3 regions of the Geobacter sp. SVR genome follow, and region 1 is predicted to be linked to each of the others. Evidence: riboswitches for the same ligand, from Rfam matches in the RefSeq annotation. Region 1 holds a riboswitch; each other region holds the start of a gene.

Region 1 (7,074 bases):
CCGCGTCATCCGCGTTCCATTACCCTTCAGGTCCGTTCGTTCAGGTCCGTCTCCAGCATCCGCGCCAGCTCAGTGCAGGAACGGGGCGCAGCTCCCCCGGCCGACAGCACCCCCCGTTCCACCAGCAGAGGATGGATCAGCGCCACCTGTGGGACACCCAGACCGTGCTGTTCCAGCACCCCAGTCTGTTGGGGGAAACACTCGGCAGAGAACCGCTTCGCCAGCCGGCCGCGGTCCAGCAGGCAGGCCTCGTCGGCCCAGACATAGGCCAGGTCCACGTCATGGGTGGCCATGACAATGGTGATCCCCTGGCAGTGCAGTCGGTGCAGCACCTCCAGCAACTCCCGCTGCATCCGCAGGTCCAGCCCGGCCGTCGGTTCGTCCAGGATCATAACCTGGGGCCGCATGGCCAGCACTCCGGCGATACAGACCCGTTTCTTCTGGCCGTAGCTCAGGTTGTGCACCGGCTTGTCAGCGCAACTGGTCATGCCCACCGCTTCCAGGGCCTGCTCCACCCGCTCCCGAACTTCACGCCGCTCCAGTCCCATATTCATGGGTCCGAAAGAGACATCCTCCCGCACGCTGGCGGAAAAAAGCTGACTGTCCGGGTTTTGGAACACCAGGCCCACCTTGGAGCGAAGTTCGCGTAGCCCCTGGCGGGCGTAGTCCAGGGGCGAGCCGTTGAACAGGACCTGGCCGTTTCCGGGGCGCAGGATGCCGTTCATGTGCAGAAACAAGGTGGTCTTGCCCGCGCCGTTGGGCCCCAGCAACACGGTCCGGCTGCCGCGTCGGAGAGACAGAGAGCAACCATCCAGCCCCACGCTGCCGTCCGGGTAGTGAAAACTTACGTTCCGCAGTTCCAGGATATTGTCTTCGGTTGTCGATATCATGGTATCACCACTGTCAATACGATCAGGCTGCCGCCGGCCAGGACCGCAATAGTCAGGCTGGCGGCGCTCCGCGGATAGCCGGGTTCCAGAAAGCGCAGCGGCCCGTCGTTATTTCGGGCCAGGGCTCCCTGGTGCAAGGCAAGTGAACGCTGCCAGACCTGTACCATCAGGTTGGCAGCCAGGATGCCGAGGGAACGCAGGGCCAGCCGTGGAGTGGCCTGCCCCAGGCGGGCCGCCTGGGCCGTATGCATGTCGTGCACCGCCTCGGATAGCACGAACAGCATGCGGTAGCAGAGAGTCATCAGGTCCAGCAGCACCTCCGGGGTTTTCAGGCGGCGCAGCAGGGCGATGATGTCGTTCATGGGCGTGGTCAGGCCCAGGAAGAGCAAGGCAGCCAGTCCGCCAAGAGAGCGGGCGCAGACCCGGGCCACGTGGTGCATTTCCTCCGCCGGAACCGGGCGCAGGCTGGGTCCGGCCGGACCGGACATGTTCAGGGAAAGGGACAGGGTCAGGGCGCTGGTGGCCAGGAACAGCAATGCCGGGGCCGCCACCCGCAGGTAGTCCTTGAGCGGTGTGCCGGCCCCCAGCAGGGTGACAACCGCCAGCACCAGGGCCAGCCCGGCGGCCACGGCCGGACGTGGTGCCATGAACACGGCCGCGAGCCCGCACAGGGTGAAAAGCCCCTTGGCGGCGGGATCGACCCGCCGCCAGCGGTTGGCATGGGCATGACGCTCCAGGAGCATCATGCCTGTTCTTCCTGTGCCCGCCGCAACCTGACCCGGGTCGAGGAACTGCCGTACCAGTAGCCGAGGAAACCTGCCCCAATGGCGGCCTGGAGGGAGAAGAGCAATGATGCCACCTCACCGCTGGGGGGCTCCATCAGAGATTTTGCCCAGGGCTTGTAGGAAGGGTTGATCTTGGTGATGGCATCCTTTGCCTGATCGTCGGAGCCGGTGAAGATCTCCACCTCTTTACCGTCCGGGCCGGGCTCCGGCTTCTTGATCATCAGCAGGGGAACGGTAATGAGCACAATCACCAGCACCAGCAGGATGAGATTCTGGAACCGTTTCATGCCTTCACCTCCTGAGGGGAAACTACGTTCAGTTCCTGTAATTCACGGGGATTGAAGCGGGCCAGGGCATTGAAGACGATCACCGTCAGGAATCCCTCGCTGATGGCCAGGGGCACCTGGGTCACGGCAAAGATGCCGGCGAATTTAAGGAACGAGGCCATGAACCCGCCCGCAGGATCGGGAAACGCCAGGGCCAGTTGCATCGAAGTGGTGACATAGGTCATGAGATCTCCCAGGGTTGCTGCCAGGAAGATGCCGACGCCGAAGGGGAGGCGTGCCGTCCTGGCCAGACGGTAGACGGTAAAGGCGGCAAACGGCCCTACAATGGCCATGGAGAAGATGTTGGCCCCCAGGGTGGTCAGGCCGCCGTGAGCCAGCAGCAGGGCCTGGAACAGCAGTACCACGCCGCCAATAGGGGCCATGGCCGCCGGTCCGAACAGCACGGCCCCCAGGCCGGTGCCGGTGGGGTGGGAGCAACTGCCGGTGACCGAGGGCATCTTCAGGGCCGACAGCACAAAAGTGAAGGCCGTGGCAACCCCCAGGAGCATACGCTGCTCCGGATTCTCCTTGATTCTCCTGTTGACGGTGGCGAGCCCCCAGGCTACGAAGGGGGCCGAGGCAATGCTCCAGCCCACGGCATGTTTGACCGGCAGAAAACCTTCCATGATGTGCATGAGTGTTTCTCCTTTTGTTGTTGGAATTGTTGGAATAGTGGTATCCAAGGTACAAGGGCGGCAAGCAGGATCCGCCCCGGCCAGAGCTGCTATTGTGTCACTGCCTTGCGTTTGGTCTTGTCCCAGTTGAAGGTCAGCATGGCATAGGCGTAGCTCAGGTCCTTGCTGCTGCCGGAAGCCTCCCGGAAGAATCCCTCGGTAAAGAAGTGGTCGTAGGCCAGGGTCAGGGCCAGGTTCTTCTGGATCTTCCAGGTCAGGCCGAAGTCGGCTTCTATGCCCAGGTGGCGGCTGACGATGCCGGTCGGTACGTTGTTGGCCATGAACTTGTGGCCGGTGGCTGCAAAGCTCAGACTGTCGGTGAGTTCGATGCCCCAGCCCAGGGTGTAGACCTGCAGACCGCTGGCATGGCTTCCGGCCACATCGATGCCGGAAAGATCGCCGAACAGATGCATGTCGCCCACAATGGAGGTATCGTTGTTGGGGTTGCGGAATTCTTTCCTGCTGGAGATGCCGTCGGCAGCATTCTGGTCGCCGGAGCCGATGGCATAACCGAAGGTCAGGGCATTCTTGAATCCGCCCAGTTCGAATTCGCCGGTCAGGTCGGCATGGCCGCCGTAGGCGTTGACATCTTCGCCGCCCAGTTTACCGGTCTGGAAGACAGGCTCGATCTCCAGGGAGAGCGGTCCCAGTTTGGAGACACTGCGCAGACCCCAGGTATCCAGGTATTCGCCCCGCTGGGGCTCGCCTTCGGCAGCCTGGTTGTCGCGGAACACGTACAGGTCAAGCGTGCTGTCCTCGGTCGGGGCATAGGTGGCATAGGCGCCCCACAGGTTGCCGGTCTGACCACCCGAGAACGGCTTGGCATACACGCCCCCCAGCAGGTCGACACTGAGCCCTGCCAGCGGCTTCAAGCGAAGGCGGGCACCGTCGAAGGTCATACCGTCGAAGGCTGTATCGGCACCCTGGATAAAGGCGCTGCCGTACACGAACTCCTGACGACCTCCCTTGAGTGCAGCCCAGTCATGACCGGGAGTGCGTGCCTCCACGAAGCCCTGATAGAGATTGAAGCGGTCGAACTCGCCATTTCCGCCGGTAAAGCCGTAGCCCTGTCCTTCCAGGTGGATATCGAGGTAATCGGTGGGATGCCAGTACGCGAACGGCTTGACGCGCCAGGTGAACTGCCCCATATCGAAGCCGGGTTCATGGCCGTCGAACAACCGGAAATTCCTGCCCCACTCGCCCCTCAGGAAACCGTTCACCCCAAATTTGTAGGTGTAGGCCGGCGTTTCCGGCTCCACCAGATCGAGGATATCCTCAATGCTGGCGCGTTTTGCGCCGTATTCGGGCTGCTTGGTCAACTCGCCTTCCAGAGCTTCGTGCAAGGCGGAGATACGGACCAGATCGTCACGCAGCAGGGCTCCGCCCCCCTCCTTGTCATACTTGTCCACGACCTTTTCCAGAACGGAAAGCAGACACTGGGCCAGCTCACCTTTTGAACACGGCTTGCCTTCGGGCAGCTTTTTCTGGGCCTCGTACTTGTCCACCAGATCCTTGATCTCCTGGTAGGCCCAGTTCTCGGCATTTACCTGCTCCGGGATCTGACGTTCGCCGGCCCCTTCCTGGGCCTGGTTCATCTGGGGCGCCTGGTCCATGGTGCCCGCGCCTTCCTGGGCATGTGCCGCCCCCGCCAACAGCAGCGTGGTCGATAGTATCGGCAGTATCCTCTTAAACATCCTTCATTCCTCCTGTGTTATGGAATTTCAGGTCAGTCAATCCGGCGATTACGGCTGAAAATAAAAAAAGTCCGCACCTGCAATCGCAGTATGCGGACTTTCCGTATTCAAAGTCTGATAATGGTTCCACTCTCCCTTTACCGTCGGGACTGGTGAGTGCTGAGATCAGGCAGGTCTTCTGGCTCGCGATTCATCCTCCGGGCGCCTTCCCGATCTTTCGATCAGTGACATCTTGCCCTTTGTCCTCGCTTACAGCGGCGGGTCCGCGGGGGAATCTTTCCTGACGGAAATACACCCCTCTTCCCTTTTCACCCTTACGGGCACCGTGATCCGGTATTCGGTTGTCGTACTGATTATGCCCGCTGCGGGAACAGCAGTTCCCTATCCAAAACGGGCAGTTAACCCTAACAAATTTCCGTCATGAAATCAATGTGCATCCTTGCACCACCAACTTCTCCCCCCATTCCTTTTCCACCATGCGCTGCATCGCTTCGATTCGTCCTCCTTCCTCCAGAAAGGGGTCCAGGGTGGTGCGGAACTGGTGGGACACGCCGCTGCGCCGCACCAGCTCCGCGCTTGTCCGGGCCGCCGCACCGCTGTCCGGAACGCCGGTGATCCGCTCGTACTCCTCGAAGGGGGCCTTGAGATCCATGCCGATCCAGTCCAGATGCGGCAGGCACTCCAGCAGCCGGGCCGGGTATGGGCCGGCGGTGTGCAGTCCCACCGCGAACCCCATCCCCTTTACTGTTCTGATGGCGTCGGGCAGGTCGGCCTGCATGGTCGGCTCGCCGCCGCTGAACACCACCCCGTCCAGCAGGCCGCACCGGCTGCGGAGTAGGGCCATGATCTCCAGCCACGGCACTGCTGTGCCGCTCATGGTGGGGAGCAGGTGCCGATTGTGGCAGTAGCCGCAGCGCCAGGGGCATCCCTGGCAGAAAAGCACCGCCGCCAGCCTGCCGGGGTAGTCGATGGTGGTGAAGGGGAGCAGTCCCCCGATCTCAAGCATCTCGCCCGGTTGCCGCGCCCGGCTCCCGGAAGAAGCACCGCGCGGCATGTTCGGCCTTTTTGCCGGTGTTGAAGGACTCCACCGGCCGGTGGTATCCCATGACCCTGGTCCAGACCTCGCAGGGCTGGCGTTTCAGGTGTTGCTGCTCTGTTTCCTGTTGCAATGCGTTGTTTTCAGACATGAGGCTGTTCTCCTTTGGCGTGGTAATACCCGCGCACCAGCTCCTGATCGCAGACCGGGCAGTAGCGGTGCTCTCCGGCCAGGTAGCCGTGTTTGGGGCAGATGGAAAAGGTGGGGGTGATGGTCAGGTAGGGGATGCGGAAATTCTCCAACACCCGTTTCACCAGCGTGCGGCAGGCCGCAGTGCTGGAGACCGGCTCCCCCAGGTAGAGGTGAAAGACCGTGCCGCCGGTGTACTGGCGCTGCAACAGCTCCTGAAGTTCCAGGGCCGCAAAGGGATCGTCGGTGTACCCCACAGGCAACTGGGACGAGTTGGTGTAGAAGGGAGCTGCGGCAGTGCCGGCCTGGAGCATCTGCGGGTAGCGCTTCTTGTCTTCCCGGGCGAAGCGGTAGGTGGTCCCTTCGGCCGGGGTGGCCTCCAAATTGTACATGTGGCCGGTCTCCTCCTGGAAGGCCAGCATGCGCGCCCGGATGTGGTCCAGGAAGCGGAGCGCCAGGTCGTGGCCGGCCGGGGTGGTGATGTCCTCCTGGTCTGACGTGAAGTTGCGGATCATCTCGTTGATGCCGTTGATGCCGATGGTGGAGAAGTGGTTGCGCAGGGTCCCCAGGTAGCGCCGGGTGTAGGGGAACAGGCCGTTGTCAATGTGGCGCTGGATTACCTTACGCTTGATCTCCAGGCTGGTGCGGGCCAGGTCCAGCAGCCGGTCCAGGTCTCGGTACAGGGCTGCCTCATCCCCTGGGTGCAGGTGGCCGAGCCGGGCGCAATTGACGGTCACCACGCCGATGGAGCCGGTCTGTTCGGCCGAGCCAAACAGACCGTTGCCCCGCTTGAGCAGTTCCCGCAGGTCCAGTTGCAGGCGGCAGCACATGGAGCGGATCATGGTGGGGGAGAGCTCGGAGTTGATGAAGTTCTGGAAATAGGGCAGGCCGTAGCGGGCGGTCATTTCGAACAGCAGTTCCGCGTTCTTGCTCTCCCAAGGGAAATCGGGGGTGATGTTGTAGGTGGGGATCGGGAAGGTGAAGACCCGCCCCTTTTCATCCCCTCTTGTCATGACCTCGATATAGACCCGGTTGATCAGGTCCATTTCCTCCTGCAGCTCGCCGTAGGTAAAGGGCATCTCTTCACCGCCGATGACCGGCACCTGGTTCTTCAGGTCCTCCGGGCAGGTCCAGTCGAAGGTCAGGTTGGTGAACGGGGTCTGAGTGCCCCAGCGGGAGGGGACGTTCAGGTTGAAGATCAATTCCTGCATCTGCTGCTTCACGTCTTCGTACGTGAGCCGGTCCTTGCGCACGAAAGCGGCCATGTAGGTGTCGAAGGAGCTGAAGGCCTGGGCCCCGGCCCATTCGTTCTGCAGGGTGCCGAGGAAGTTGACGATCTGTCCCACTGCACTGGACATGTGTTTGGGGGGGGCTGCCTCCACCTTGCCCGGTACGCCGTTGAACCCCTCGGTGAGCAGCATGCGCAGAGACCAGCCGGCGCAGTAGCCGGAGAGCATGTCCAGGTCGTGGATGTGCAGGC
Region 2 (7,074 bases), 2.1 Mb from region 1:
GTTGTAGAAATTTGTTCAGAGTATGAAATGAATAAAAACGATGGAACGCGGAAAAGTCGTATGTAACGGATAAAGGCGGATAACGACCGTGATGCATGGGTGATCCGACTTGATCCGCTTTTTCAGATGTGATCCGTGTTCTATAGCAGTTTGTTGTCAGTCTTTCAGTTTACATTCCCGCCAGCCACGCACCGAGTTCAGCAGCCAGATCCGCTCGGCCCGCTTCAGGTCCTCGGCGGTCAGCACCGCCTCCCGGATGGCGCCGACAGCCAGCAGCTCCGCACGCAGCACCCCCGGCAGCAGCCCGCATTCGAGCGCCGGAGTCAGCAGTTCGCCACCCTGTGAGATCACCAGCGTATTGAAGGAACCCTCGGTCAGCTGATCCTGCTGATTGAGCAGGATCACGTCGTAGCAATCGGGATGTTCCTGCCTGGCACTGTCGAAGATGGCCCGGCGGGTGGTCTTGTGGTACAGGAACGGATCGCGGGCATTCACCCGCTGCCCGGCCAGTGCGATGGGGGCGGGTGGGGCGGCCTGACCGAGATCGTCGATCGCCTGCGACTCCACGGTCGTGTTCCCATTCTGATCCAGCAGGATGCGTACCTTGTTAACTCCCGACAGTTCCAGCCCCAGTTCCGAAAGTCGCCGGCGCAGAGGCTCCTCCTCGAAACGGTATCCCAAATAGGCCGCTGACTGCGCCAGACGCTGCAGGTGACGGTCGAGCAGCAGGTAGCCATCATCATCGTGGCGCAGCGATTCGATCAACTGAAACTCACCGCTGTCCCGGAACATGAAGGCCGATTTTGTCAGGCATTCCCGCCATTCGGCTTCCGCATCGGAATCCCAGGTGATGCCGCTGCCGATGCCGATCTCGCCTGTACCGGTGGCTGCTTCCACCACCGCGGTCCGGATGGCGACGCTGAAGACCGCCTCGCGTCCGGGGGAGAGATAGCCGATGGCCCCGCAGTAGACACCCCGCGATGTCTCCTCCAGATCCCGGATGATCTCCATGGTGCGGCGCTTGGGGGCGCCGGTGACCGAGCCGCACGGGAACAGCGCCCGCAGGATGTCGATCAGTCCCGCTTCGGGCCGAATGCGGGCCGTGACGGTGGAGGTCATCTGGTGCACGGTGGGGTAGGTCTCCACCTCGAACAACGCCGGCACCGCAACGCTGCCGGTCTCGGCGATCATGGCCAGATCGTTGCGCACCAGGTCCACGATCATCAGGTTCTCGGCCCGGTCCTTCTGACTGGCGGCCAACTGTTCGCGCCGACGCCGGTCTTCATCGAAACCGGGCCCGCGCGGTGCGGTCCCCTTCATCGGTTTCATGGTCAAAAGGTTGTCCCTGAGCGAGAAGAACAGTTCCGGCGAGGCGGACAGGATGCGGTGGCTTCCGATATCGAGCCAGGCACAGAAAGGGGCCCGCTGGTTGCGGCACATGCGGCGGTAGAGCGTGAAGGCATCGCCGCTGACGGTGAAGCGCTGCCGGGTAGTGAAGTTGACCTGGTAGGTGTCGCCCGCTGCAATGGCCTCACGGATGGCAGCCACGTCGGCGGTGTAGCGGTCGTGGTCGATGTCGAGTTCCGGTGAGGAGACCTGGCAGGGACCGCTCTCGCCCGAATACTCTCCGGATGAGATGCTGTGCCGTTCGGCAAAGATGCCGAACCAGACCAGCGGCAGCCCGGCCGGTTGGCCGACAGCCAGGTGCGGGTTCAGTCCCGGCGCAGCCTCGTAGGCGACATAACCGGCCGCATGTCTCCCATCTGCCACCTCCCGCTCCACCCGGGCTAGCGCCGGAGACACCTCGTCGGGGGTGAAGGCGACAATGGTTGACAGCAGACCCTCGAAGCGGAAAGAACGGGCGGAAGGATCAGGAGAGAAGGACTCTAGCAGGGCGATCGGATGACGGGGCGAGACGGCAGGCATATATCAGAAACCTAATTCCCAGGGACAGGCAGGATACATGGCATAATAAAAGCCGGGGTGTTCAAACATCCTGTCCATCCTGTTCATTCCTGTAAATTTTCCTTTAGCCTTTAGAACTGCGGCAGTGCCGCGATCAGGATCAATGCCACAATCTCGTTCAGCTCGTTGATGCAGCCGATCACATCGCCGGTGATGCCACCCAGCCTGCGGTGGGACCAGATTCTGAGCAGCCAGGTCAACAGTGCCAACAAGGCCAGCGTGGCCAGCCCCTTGGGACCCATCAGCAGCCAGGCCGCCGCCAGGGTTATCCCGGCTGCGATCACGATCCTGCCCATATCCGCAGTGTCGGCAAAGGCTGAACCGAGGCCATCGCTGCGCGCGGCGCGGGCACGGACAATCGTCTGTACCTGGCAGAAGCGGCTCAGTATGGGGAAAAACAGCAGCGCCTGCCATTTGAGCTCAGCCGGCACTGCCAGCAGGGCTTGCCACTTGAGCAGCAGCCCCAGCGCAACGGCCACCGCACCGGCTGCGCCAACATGGGAATCCTTCATGATCGTCAGGAAACGCTCCCTGCTGCCGCGTGCCGCCAGCCCGTCGCAGACATCGGCCAGCCCGTCCAGGTGCAGGGCGCCGGTGATGACAGTCAGGGCCGTGATCAGCAGGGCATCCGCCAGGGGGCGCGGCAGCCTGGCAGCTATCAGCCAGTTCAGTCCGGCCAGCAGGACGCCGATGGTCAGCCCGGCCAGGGGAAACAGAGCCGTGGCCCGCCCCAGGTCCTCTTTCTGACAGCGTGTGTCAAAGGGGAGGGGGATGATGGTCAGAAACTGCATGGCGATCAGGTAGAGGCGCATAGTAGGGACCAGGGGCCAGGGACCAGAGATCGGGAAGCAGATTTTACTGGTCCCCGGTTCCTGGTCCCTGGTCACCGATTATTTCGTCACGCCGGCTTCTTCGAAGGTGGCCATTTCCTTCATGATCTTGACCCCGGCCTCGATAAGCCCCATGGCCAGGGCCGCTCCGGTTCCCTCACCTAACCGCAGGTCCAGGTCCAGGACCGGCCGGACGCCGATGCGCTCCAGCATGAGTCGGTGGCCGATTTCTACCGACTGGTGGGCGGCGAAGATGTAGTCACGAACGTGTGGGTGCAATTCCGAGGCGATCAGTGCACCGGCAGTAGAGATGAAACCGTCGATCACCACCGGGATGGAATTTGCGGCACAGCCCAGTACCAGTCCGGCAATGGCGGCGATCTCCAGCCCCCCTACCTTGGTCAGGACGTCCAGTGGGTCCTGCGGATCTGGCCGGTTCAGTGTCAGTCCCTGCTCGATGACCCGGATCTTGTTGGCCAGGGCCGCATCGTTTATCCCGGTGCCGCGGTGGGTGACCTCAGCCACACTCTTTCCCGCAATGGCGGCGATGATGGCCGAGGAGGGGGTGGTGTTGCCGATCCCCATCTCGCCGGTGCCGACCAGGGCGACTCCTTCGGCTTTGCACTGATCGGCCAGTTCAATGCCGACTCGCACCGCAGCCTGCATTTCATCACCAGTCATGGCCGGTCCCTTAGCGAAATTGCGGGTGCCGCGGGCGACCTTGCGGTGAATCAGCCCGGGCGTATCGCCGAAGTCGTAGTTGACCCCCACATCCACCACCCGCACCTCAGCCCCGCTGTGACGGGCCAGCACGTTCACCCCGGCGCCGCCGCCAAGGAAGTTGAAGACCATTTGAGCGGTGACCTCGCTGGGATAGAGAGATACTCCCTCCTCGACGATGCCGTGGTCGCCGGCAAAGGTGAAGATCACCTTCTTCGACAGATCGGGCTCCTCGGTGCCGCCGATGGCGGCCATGCGGCGCGAGAACTCCTCCAGCCTGCCCAGTGAGCCGGGGGGTTTTGTCTTGTTGTCGAGCCTTTTCTGGGCCTTGTCCATCAGGGTAGCGTCAACCGGCTGAATGCGCTGCAGGGTCTGTTGTATGAAATCCATGTGCTGCTCCTTCCGTCTGCATTGTCTCAGAAAAGATCCGCGTCAATCCGCCGTTTAGGCCCCTTTGGGTCCATCCGCGCAAATCCGCGTGCCATTGTTTTTTTGTCTGTGTGTTATTTGAGTCGCAATGGGATACCGCTGGCCACCAGCCAGGCCTCGTCGGCCGCTGCGGCCACCATTTGATTGGCCTGTCCAGCCAGGTCGCGGAAGAGGCGCCCCAGGCGGTGTTCCGGCACGATGCCCATGCCGACCTCGTTGGAGACGATGATCACCGGCGTGGTCATGTCCCGCAGGGTGTCGGCCAGACGGCGCACCTCCTCCAGGATCCGTTCTTCCGTCTCCCAGCCCGGATTCTCGTCCAGCAGGAGCAGGTTGGAAAGCCACAAGGTCAGGCAATCTACCAGGATACCGTGATAGGCACCATCGCAGCAGGTCAGGGCCCGGCTCAGGTGCAACGGCTCCTCGACGGTCTGCCATTCCGGGCCGCGGCGTTGTTGGTGTTTGCCGATGCGCTCGTCCATCTCGCTGTCCAGGGACTGGGCCGTTGCCAGGTAACACAGCGGCGCCCCGAACTCAAGGGCCAGCTTTTCGGCAAAAGTGCTCTTGCCGCTGCGGGTCCCGCCGGAAATGTAGATGATGCGTGCCATGTCTCCTCCTGTTGTTCCGGCCTGCGTGCGCAATAAAAAAGCCCCGGACACCATTACAGGGCAGGGGCTCGAACGCAGGATCTGAACGTGATACTATCCGGCCTCGGCCCCTCGTTCCACGGAGGTCCCAAAAACCATCGGACTGGCAGGTTTCCTGGCTCGGGGATCGTCCCTTCTCCGCGCCTTCCCATCCTCTATCGGACAGTGACATCGTGCGGAGTCGGTCCCCCCTTACAGTTGCGGGTCAGCGAGGGATTTGCACCCTCTTCCCTTTTACCCGTGCTCATCGAAGCACGGCACCAGACCACGTAACAACGACATCTTTTTTTCATGTCGCACACATTACGGGTTGGCGTTCTTTAGCAGCTAAGCGCCGAAAAGTCAAAAGCAAATCTTCATCGGGAATTTTTTACAGATCCCCCTTGATTTTTGAAATTCTGTTGTTATATTTACCGCTGTTAGCACTCGGGTCATATGAGTGCTAATTCTGTCAGTGACAGCATACAAAACAACCACAGCATAGAAAGGAGATGGGCAAGATGAATTTGAGACCGCTGCAGGACCGCATCATCGTCAAGAGAGTCGAGGAAGAGACCAAGACCGCCGGTGGGATTTTTATCCCCGAAACCGCCAAGGAAAAGCCGCAGCGCGGCGAGATCGTGGCTGTCGGCAACGGCAAGAAGACCGAGGACGGCAAAGTGCTGCCGCTGGATGTCAAAGTGGGCGACAAAGTGCTGTTCGGCAAGTATGCCGGAACCGAAGTCAAGGTTGATGGGAATGACTATCTGATGATGCGTGAAGACGACATCCTCGCAGTTATCGAATAGAGCGGCTTCGCCAAAGGTCCATCTGCGGCGTTGCGCTCTTCGCGGAACGCTCAACGTACAGTGAGTACGCCTCGCGCCCCGCTCATCGCGCGCCTTGCATCTGGAGCCTTTTGCTGTGCCGCATGAAAATCAAAACAATACAACATGGAGGAATAACATGGCTGCAAAGATCATCAAATTCGACCAGGACGGTCGCAATGCCATCCTGAAAGGTGTCAACACCCTGGCTGACGCCGTGAAGGTAACTCTCGGTCCCAAGGGCCGCAATGTCGTTATCGACAAGTCCTTCGGCGCTCCGCTGATCACCAAGGACGGCGTGACTGTGGCCAAGGAAATCGAGCTGGATGACAAGTTCGAGAACATGGGCGCACAGCTGGTGAAGGAAGTCGCTTCCAAGACCTCCGACGTTGCCGGCGACGGTACCACCACCGCCACCGTTCTGGCCCAGGCCATCTACCGCCAGGGTTCCAAGCTGGTTGCCGCCGGTCACAACCCGATGGAAATCAAGCGCGGCATCGACAAGGCCGTTGAGACCATCGTGGCCGAACTGCAGAAGATCTCCAAGCCGATCAAGGACCACAAGGAAATCGCCCAGGTTGGCACCATCTCCGCCAACAACGACAAAACCATCGGCGACATCATTGCCGAGGCCATGGAAAAGGTCGGCAAAGAAGGCGTCATCACCGTCGAGGAAGCCAAATCCATGGACACCACCCTGGAGACCGTGGAAGGTATGCAGTTCGACCGCGGCTACCTCTCCCCCTACTTCGTGTCCGATCCGGAGCGCATGGAAGCTGCCCTGGAGAACGCCCTGATCCTGATCCACGACAAGAAGATCTCCAACATGAAGGACCTGCTCCCGGTGCTGGAGCAGACCGCCAAGTCCGGCCGTCCGCTGCTGATCATTGCCGAGGACATCGAGGGTGAGGCCCTGGCTACTCTGGTAGTCAACAAACTGCGCGGCGTGCTGAACGTTTGCGCCGTCAAGGCCCCCGGCTTCGGCGACCGCCGCAAAGCCATGCTGGAAGACATCGCTGTTCTGACCGGCGGCCAGGTGATCTCCGAAGAAGTCGGTTTCAAACTCGACCAGACCACCATGGACATGCTGGGCCGCGCCAAGCGCATCACCGTTGACAAGGACAACACCACCATCATCGACGGCGACGGTAAGGAAGAGGCCATCCAGGGCCGCGTCAAGCAGATCCGCGCCCAGATCGAAGAAACCACCAGCGATTACGACCGCGAGAAGCTCCAGGAGCGTCTGGCCAAGCTGGTTGGCGGCGTTGCCGTGATCAAAGTCGGTGCTGCCACCGAAGTCGAAATGAAAGAGAAAAAGGCCCGCGTGGAAGATGCTCTGCACGCAACCCGCGCAGCCGTTGACGAGGGTATCGTCCCCGGCGGCGGCGTGGCTTACATCCGTGCCCTGTCCGCTCTGGACGGTACCGCGCTGGCTACCGAGCAGCAGTTCGGTGTCAACGTGATCAAGGCCTCCCTGGAAGCACCGATCCGCCAGATCGCCGAGAACGCCGGCATCGACGCCTCGATCGTTGTCGACAAAGTCAAAAACGGCAAGGATGCCTTCGGTTACAACGCCGCTGAAGACGAGTATGTCGACATGCTGCAGGCCGGCATCATCGATCCGACCAAAGTTTCCCGCACCGCGCTGCAGAACGCTTCCTCCATCGCCGGTCTGAT
Region 3 (7,074 bases), 2.2 Mb from region 1:
TGGCCGGCAACACCATTTTCCCGGTGTTCCTGCTCGGTATCTGGTGGGGGCGGGCCAATGCCGCCGGCGCCATTGCCGGCATGCTGGCCGGAGTGATAATCACCGTTGCCCCGCTGGTTGCAGGGGGGAGCATTCCATTGATCGCAAGCCTGCTGCCGTATACCTCCTCCGCTTTTCTGGGGGCACCGCTGGTGATTGCGATCATGATTGCGGTTTCGCTGATGACCTCACCCCCTTCGGTCGAGATACGCACCTTTTTGAACCGTCACGTGCATGACGGCGCGGAGGAGTGATGGCACTGGTCGCCTCTTCAAAGGGAAAAGATTTCAACACCTGGCTGGCAGCCAGAGATTTCGTGCTCACCTGCCGCCAAACCCTGCTGGAGAGTGCTGCCTGCATGTCGTCGGAACAGGCTGAAGAACTGTTTGCCGAGGTCGAGCGTGAGCTGGCGGGGCGCGAGGCGCTGCATGCGGACGAACTGGCCCATCTGCGGCTTATGATTGCCGAGGCCGCCACAGCCGGTGGACCTGATCTGCTGCACCCCCTGGTCGATCGATTCTACACCGCCTGCTACGATTTCTTCGGCCGGAACCGTTCAGCTATCGCCTTTTTTCATCTGAGCGCAGAATTCCTGCGCGCGGCGAGCACCACCATCGTGGGGTATGCCAGGCAGCAGACCGGCTGCGCTGACCTGCCGGTGGCGCTGATTGCCCTGAACAGCGGGGGACGCCGCGAGTTTTCGCCGCTCCACCGTTTGCAGCTGCTGCTGGTCCATGGCGGCGATGCGCCGGAACCGGCCGTCATGGAACGCTTCGGCCGGGTACTGGAGGAGGCTTTTCAGGCCGCGGGGCTGTCGCTCGACGGCCAGGTCACGCCGGGAAGGCTCGAATGGCGCGGCAGCATGAGGGTCTGGAAGCAGCGGGTTGCGGAGTTGCTGGAGCGCAACAGATCGCGATACCTGAATGATCTCACCCGGCTGGCGGATCAGGATGCGCTCTTTTCCGACCAGGGGCTGGCCGATGAATTTTACTCCAGTTGCGTGCAGGCCTTGGAGGGAAGCCGCTCTGCTCACGCCTTTCTGGTGTCGCAGATGATGGGGCTTTCCACCGGGATCGGCATGATGGGGGGTATCAGGCTTGCGAGGCGAGGGGCGCAGCGGGGTATGTTCGGGCTGCTCGAACACGCCCTGCTGCCGCTCTCCTCGGCCATCGGCTCCCTGGCGCTGCTCAAGGGGGTGCGCGAGGTGGAAACGACCCAGCGGGTCCGGAAACTGCTGGCCCGCAGTGAGATCGATGTTGAAATGGCCGAACGTCTGCTGGAGGCCTGGCACTTTTTCAACGAGCTGCGGCTGCAGCGCGAAACGGCCTGTCTGGCCGACCGGGCCTATGAGGCTGCCGGGTATTTCGATGTACAGGCGAGTCCGGCGGAGGTCCAGGAACGTTTCAAGGATTTCCTGGAAACGGTTGCCACTCTGCAGCGCCATGTCGGCATAGCTTTCAGCGGTTTGATGGAGCAGGTCTGATGTTGATCACCCTTTCCACCGGTTCGCTTTTCACGCTGCCGTTGCAGAAGGTTTTCGAGCTGTCGGCCCTGGCCGGTTTCGACGGTGTCGAACTGATCATCAATCACGACTTTCAGAGGGACAACCCGGCCAGGCTGATACGATCGCTGCAGGAGATCGCCACGATATATTCCATCCACGCCCCTTTCATGCCGCTGGATGGGTGGGGCGGGCCGGTGGGGTCGCTGAAGCGGTCGGTTCAATTGGCGGCAGAGTGCGGCATCCCTCTGGTAAACTTCCATCCACCCTCCTGGATGGGGATGGAGATCGCCTTCTGGCGCTGGCTTTACAGCATCAACGACTTCCAGAAGGAGATCGGCCTGAACGGCCAGGTGGCGGTAACCATGGAAAACATGCCGTGGGTGGGCAGGATGCGCATCAATCCCCACATTCTTTCGAACACCCAGCGCCTGATCGACTTCGTCCAGGAGCACAATTTGTACATGACCTTCGACTGCACCCACATGGGGTCGGGCAAGACCAACTTCATCAACGATTTTTATCTCTGTTACGAAAGCGACCGTATCAGGAACATCCATTTTTCCGATTACGGCTACGGCCGCGAGCATCTGCTGCCGGGACACGGCGTCCTGCCGCTGACCCGCTTCCTGCACCACCTGCGCAACACCGACTACCGCAGCACCGTAACCCTGGAACTCAGCCCGTCCGAATTCCCCAAAGAGGAGCGGATCATCTTCGAGAGCCTGCTGGAGATCCTGGCCTATTTGCGCAAGGAGACATTCAGCCAGGCTGATCTCCCTGAATACGACCAGAGCCTCCACGTCTCAACCGCCAGCTGATATGCGCCGTATTTCCGATCGTTACGTCGAAAAATCGTTTCTTTATCTGCTGGTCCTGTCGCTGCTGCTGCACCTGGGGGCGCTGGCCCTGCTGCTGTACCTGCCGCAATCGGGAAAGCAGCTCGCCAAAGAGCCGGTCTTCATCGATCTGCAGACGGTGCCTGAGCTCAAGCGCCAGGAACCGCCCCGGCAGCCAGAAACACCGCGCCTGCCCGAGCGGCGTGCACCGGTCTCTCCGAAGACATCTCCGCCTGTTGCCGGTTTGCGGAACAGGACTCCCGAACCTGACCGCGAGCTCCCCCGGCGGCCGGTGCAACCAAGTCAGCCAGCACCCCGCGAATCGCAGCCCGAGAAACGACCAAACGCACCATCGACCGGAGAGCGCCGGGAAAGTCAGATACCGCCCGGTTCTTCAGCCAGCAGCCTGCTGAAACCGCGCCAGTCGGCGAAACCGCAGGGGACGCCTCAGCTTTTCCCCAGTGCCGGCAGGATCGCCAAGCTGGAGCAGGAATATCGCCGCACGTTCGAGGGCAATGGCGCGGAGGGCGAAAGTCGCCTCCTGAATACCAGCGATCCGGGTCTGGTATCATTTTTCAAGCGGCTGGAAAATGCGGTCTACGGTGTGTGGCGGATACCCCCCGGCGGGGAAACACTGACCGGCGAAGTCGTCGTCATGGCTACGTTCAATTCCAGGACAGGCGAGATTGTTGCCATCAAATCCATAGAAGGCTCCGGACATCGGGTGCTGGACGACGAAGTTTTTCGCGTGCTGCACACCATTGGCCCGGTCGGGCCTCTTCCCAAAGGATACGATAAGCCTGAGCACGATCTGTTCATGATATTCAGGTACGGGGGGAGCTTTGTGAGGATCATCCGGTGAGCGCCATGAGAGGATTTCTGATAGCTGCCCCCCAGAGCGGCAGCGGCAAGACCACCGTCACGCTGGCCGTCATGGCGGCCTTGGCGCGCCGCGGGGTAGCGGTGGCACCTTTCAAGTGCGGGCCGGACTTCATCGATCCCGGGTACCATCGCCTGGTCACCGGCCGCCCATCCATCAACCTGGATGCCTGGATGTGCCCGGAGTCCTTTGTCCGTGACACCTTCGGGCATCATACGGCCGAGGCCGATCTTGCCATTATCGAAGGGGTGATGGGGTTGTTCGACGGGCTGGGGGCGTCGTTCGAGGGAAGCAGCGCCCAGGTGGCGGCCATAACCGGCGCTCCGGTGGTATTGGTGGTCAACGCGCGCGGCATGGCCGCCAGCGCCGCGGCACTGGTGAAGGGTTTCCGGGATTTCGACCCGCGTATCCGACTGGCGGGGGTGATCTTCAACAACGTCGGCAGCGCCTCCCACACCGAGCTGCTGCGCCACAGTCTGACCGAAGCCCTGCCCGATATCGCGATCTTCGGCTGCCTGCCCCGCAGGGAGGCGCTGGAGATCCCGTCGCGGCACCTGGGCCTGGTGACGGCGGAGGATAACCCGTTGCCGCAGGATTGGCTGGCGGCTCTGGCGGATCTGGCTGAGGAAAACCTGGATCTGGAACGGCTAGCAGCACTGGAAATCCCCCCCGACCCCCCTTTTGTAAAGGGGGGAGAAAAGTCTGCATTGGCATCCAGCCATGTACCCCCCTTTGAGAAAGGGGGGCTAGGGGGGATTTCCCCCGTCCGTATCGCCGTCGCCCGCGACCCGGCCTTCTGCTTCATGTACGAGGATAACCTGCGGCTTTTGCGCCAGGCCGGGGCGGAACTGGCTTTTTTCTCCCCCCTGGACGATGCCGGTCTCCCCGAGGGGACGGCCGGCCTCTATCTGCCGGGGGGCTATCCCGAACTGTATGCCGAACGGCTGGCCGGCAATGGGAGCATGCTGGAGGCCATCAGCCGGGCCGGGGCGGCCGGCATGCCTGTGTACGCCGAATGCGGAGGCTTCATCTATCTGACCGAAGGGATGGCAGCCGGGGCAGGGGGAGATTCAGCCGATTTCGTCGGCATCTACCCCACCAGGGCACGCATGTTGCCGAAACGCAAGGCGCTGGGCTACCGGCAGGTGGAATTTACTGCCGATGCAGTCATTGCCGCTGCCGGGACAGCGGTGCGCGGGCATGAATTTCACTACTCCGAAATCGGTCCCATGCCGCAACAGGTGGGGCGTTGCTACCGCATGAGCCGCCAAGGGCACGAGCTGGGGCCGGAGGGTTACCGTATCAACAACTGCCTGGCCTCCTACGTTCATCTGCACTTCGGCAGCAACGCCCGGATCGCGCCCGCTTTTGTGGACGCCTGTCGACAGTGGTTCGCCCGTGACCTGAACCGGTAATGCCGTAGCGTCGGAAAGGGTGGGATGGCCGGGTTGTAGCGTCTCATGATGCGAGAATATTCAGGCGGAGCCCGGCCAGGCTTGAGAGTTTTGGCCTTGCGTGCCGTACCGGACTGTGCTACGAAACCACACCATTCAACTTCCAGCTGTAGGGAAGCCGGTTGAAATCCGGCGCTGCCCCGCAACTGTGAGGGGGGACTCGTGTCGCAGAAAGCCACTGCCCGTCAGGGTGGGAAGGCGCGGCATGGGGATGATCCCCGAGCCAGGAGACCTGGCTGGAAGACTTATCAGACTCCGACCGAGGGGGAGAGAGCTTATGAACCGCCACAGCATTGTTCCATTGTTGGCCCTGCCTGTTTTCCTGCTGCCGTCAACGTCATTCGCCATGCACATTTCTGAGGGCATTCTGCCCTTTAATTGGGCTGCTTTCTGGTTTGCCGCCTCTGCCCCGTTTCTGGCAATCGGACTCCGCACCCTGACCAGGCGTGCCGCCAGCGACCTTTCCAGTAAGCCTCTGGTCGGCATGGTGGCGGCCGTGGTGTTCGTGATCTCCTGCATGCCGATACCGGTGCCCATGGCCGGAACCTGCTCTCACCCCTGCGGCACCGGTCTGGCTGCGGTTTTGCTGGGTCCGGCACTGGGAGTGGTCACCGCGGCGGTCGCGCTCCTGATCCAGGCGCTGTTCTTGGCCCACGGCGGGCTGACCACCTGGGGTGCCAATCTCTTCACCATGGGGATCATAGGCTCCTTTGCCGGGTACTTTGCTTTCCGCGGGTTGCGCGCCTGCGGGGCCGGAGTCGTGCCCGCCGCCTTTGCTGCCGGTCTTCTGTCGGATTGGGCGACCTATGCCGGTACTGCCCTGATCATGGCGGCAGGCATCAAAGGGACCAGCCCCTTTTGGCCGCTGGCGGGTAAGATCGCTCTGGCTTTTGTTCCCACCCAGCTCCCGCTGGGGGTGATCGAGGGGGCCATCACCGCCGGCATGGTGTCGCTGCTGGTCAGGAAACGTCCCGACCTGTTGGCCCGCACCGCTTTGGCTGTCACGAAGGGGGAGGGGCGATGAAGATACGGACCGTACTGTTTTCCGTACTGCTGTTTGTCTGCTGCTGCGGTGGTCCTGCGTGTGCCGGGGAGAAGTGGCCCGGGATCGACGAGGCGGTGGTCAACAGGATCGCCCGGGAACAGGGGCGCCCTGCCCGGGAACCGTTGATCGACACCGGCGAAGGGGATCTGCAGTTGTTCGCCTTTCTGGCGGCGGGAAGTATCGGTGGGTTTGTGGCCGGATACTACTGGCGGATGCTGCTGGAGGGAAGGAAAGGCCCCAACTGAGGTTGGGGCCTTTGATCCGGAATGCTTACTTTCGTCCGCGGCTGGTGCTGCCTTTCGGCGGCCGTTGGGCCGGGCCCGTGTTACGGCGGTTTCCGCCAAAGGGGCGTTTCTTGCCCTGGGGGGGCTGCGGGCGCGCCTCGCTGACCGACAGCACGCGATCGATGAAAAAGGCGCCGTCCAGCACCTCGATCGCCTCTTTGGTCTGTTGCACGGTCGCCATCCTGACGTAGCCGCACTCCTTGAATTCTCCCGTCTGCGGGTCCCGGATCAGGTGGATCGATGTGACGGTTCCCACCACCGCGAACAGTTTCCTGATGTCCTCTTCAGTGGCCTTGGCCGATATGCTTCCCAGGTACAGCTCGTTTCTCATCTCGTTTTCCTTGATTCCTTCGAATTAGACGGCACGGCCTATTGTCGGCGACCGTTCATTTCTTCTTGTTGCCCACTTTTCTCTCATCCGTGGAGGGGAGCAGCGTCAGTCTGACCGTGCGCCGCTCAGGGCCAACCTCCTCGAAAACATAGCTCAATGCCGATGATTCCGGGGCATTCCGATCCTCGATGGTATAGCGGAGTCCCAGCCTGTTGGCCAATTTCTCGATGATCCGTCGGGGGGACTCATCCTCCCTGAACACGAGCAGCTGTGTATTGTACGGCATCAACAGCCGCTCATAGGTGTAGGCTTCGGATGCCGGCAATTCGCAGGCAACGACCACCGACAGGCCGGCGTTGCTGGCAGTAAAGCCCAGAATCCCCTGCATGATGCCCGGCTGGGGAGCCAGCAGCCCCAGGCCTTCGGTCATTTTGCGGGCCATGACGCAGCTCGGGGCAGCGGCGATGCTGACGGGGAGAGAATCCTGGGCAGTTGCCGCCGCAGTGGCCGCGTGGCGATCCGCAGCCGCCGGTTTCGCGCTCCCTTTCCCGGCATGTTTGGATGCCCGTGCAGTCAGCGGTATCTTCAGCTCCTGCCCAACCTGCAGGGCGCGGGGATTATGAATGCCGTTGAGCTGCATCGCCTGGGGGATCAGCCGCTCCGCCGCCTCGTCGGACAGCCCGAAGTGCCGCACCAGGATC

Evidence for each region. Region 1 has a riboswitch for cobalamin ahead of GSVR_RS07555 (alginate export family protein). Riboswitches for the same ligand answer to the same signal wherever they lie in the genome.
Region 2: another riboswitch for cobalamin. It lies ahead of cobU (bifunctional adenosylcobinamide kinase/adenosylcobinamide-phosphate guanylyltransferase); the one in region 1 lies ahead of GSVR_RS07555 (alginate export family protein).
Region 3: another riboswitch for cobalamin. It lies ahead of GSVR_RS17695 (energy-coupling factor ABC transporter permease); the one in region 1 lies ahead of GSVR_RS07555 (alginate export family protein).

What each region holds. Positions count from the first base shown of each region.
Region 1 is NZ_AP024469.1:1,630,225-1,637,298, forward strand. Features, by position in the region: gene GSVR_RS07535 (energy-coupling factor ABC transporter ATP-binding protein) at 27-890, opposite strand; gene cbiQ (cobalt ECF transporter T component CbiQ) at 887-1,636, opposite strand; gene GSVR_RS07545 (energy-coupling factor ABC transporter substrate-binding protein) at 1,633-1,962, opposite strand; gene GSVR_RS07550 (energy-coupling factor ABC transporter permease) at 1,959-2,636, opposite strand; gene GSVR_RS07555 (alginate export family protein) at 2,726-4,369, opposite strand; cobalamin riboswitch at 4,521-4,712, opposite strand; gene GSVR_RS07560 (anaerobic ribonucleoside-triphosphate reductase activating protein) at 4,788-5,375, opposite strand; gene nrdD (anaerobic ribonucleoside-triphosphate reductase) at 5,368-5,556, opposite strand; gene GSVR_RS07570 (ribonucleoside triphosphate reductase) at 5,549-7,074, opposite strand, start outside.
Region 2 is NZ_AP024469.1:3,753,583-3,760,656, reverse strand. Features, by position in the region: gene pabB (aminodeoxychorismate synthase component I) at 157-1,926, opposite strand; gene cobS (adenosylcobinamide-GDP ribazoletransferase) at 2,037-2,777, opposite strand; gene cobT (nicotinate-nucleotide--dimethylbenzimidazole phosphoribosyltransferase) at 2,856-3,905, opposite strand; gene cobU (bifunctional adenosylcobinamide kinase/adenosylcobinamide-phosphate guanylyltransferase) at 4,019-4,552, opposite strand; cobalamin riboswitch at 4,679-4,871, opposite strand; gene groES (co-chaperone GroES) at 5,083-5,379, shown strand; gene groL (chaperonin GroEL) at 5,537-7,074, shown strand, end outside.
Region 3 is NZ_AP024469.1:3,790,127-3,797,200, reverse strand. Features, by position in the region: gene GSVR_RS17720 (cation acetate symporter) at 1-293, shown strand, start outside; gene GSVR_RS17715 (putative nucleotidyltransferase substrate binding domain-containing protein) at 293-1,522, shown strand; gene GSVR_RS17710 (sugar phosphate isomerase/epimerase) at 1,522-2,361, shown strand; gene GSVR_RS17705 (TonB C-terminal domain-containing protein) at 2,363-3,241, shown strand; gene GSVR_RS17700 (cobyrinate a,c-diamide synthase) at 3,247-4,674, shown strand; cobalamin riboswitch at 4,795-4,968, shown strand; gene GSVR_RS17695 (energy-coupling factor ABC transporter permease) at 4,991-5,737, shown strand; gene GSVR_RS17690 (cobalt transporter) at 5,734-6,003, shown strand; gene GSVR_RS17685 (RNA-binding protein) at 6,029-6,373, opposite strand; gene GSVR_RS17680 (LysM peptidoglycan-binding domain-containing protein) at 6,429-7,074, opposite strand, start outside.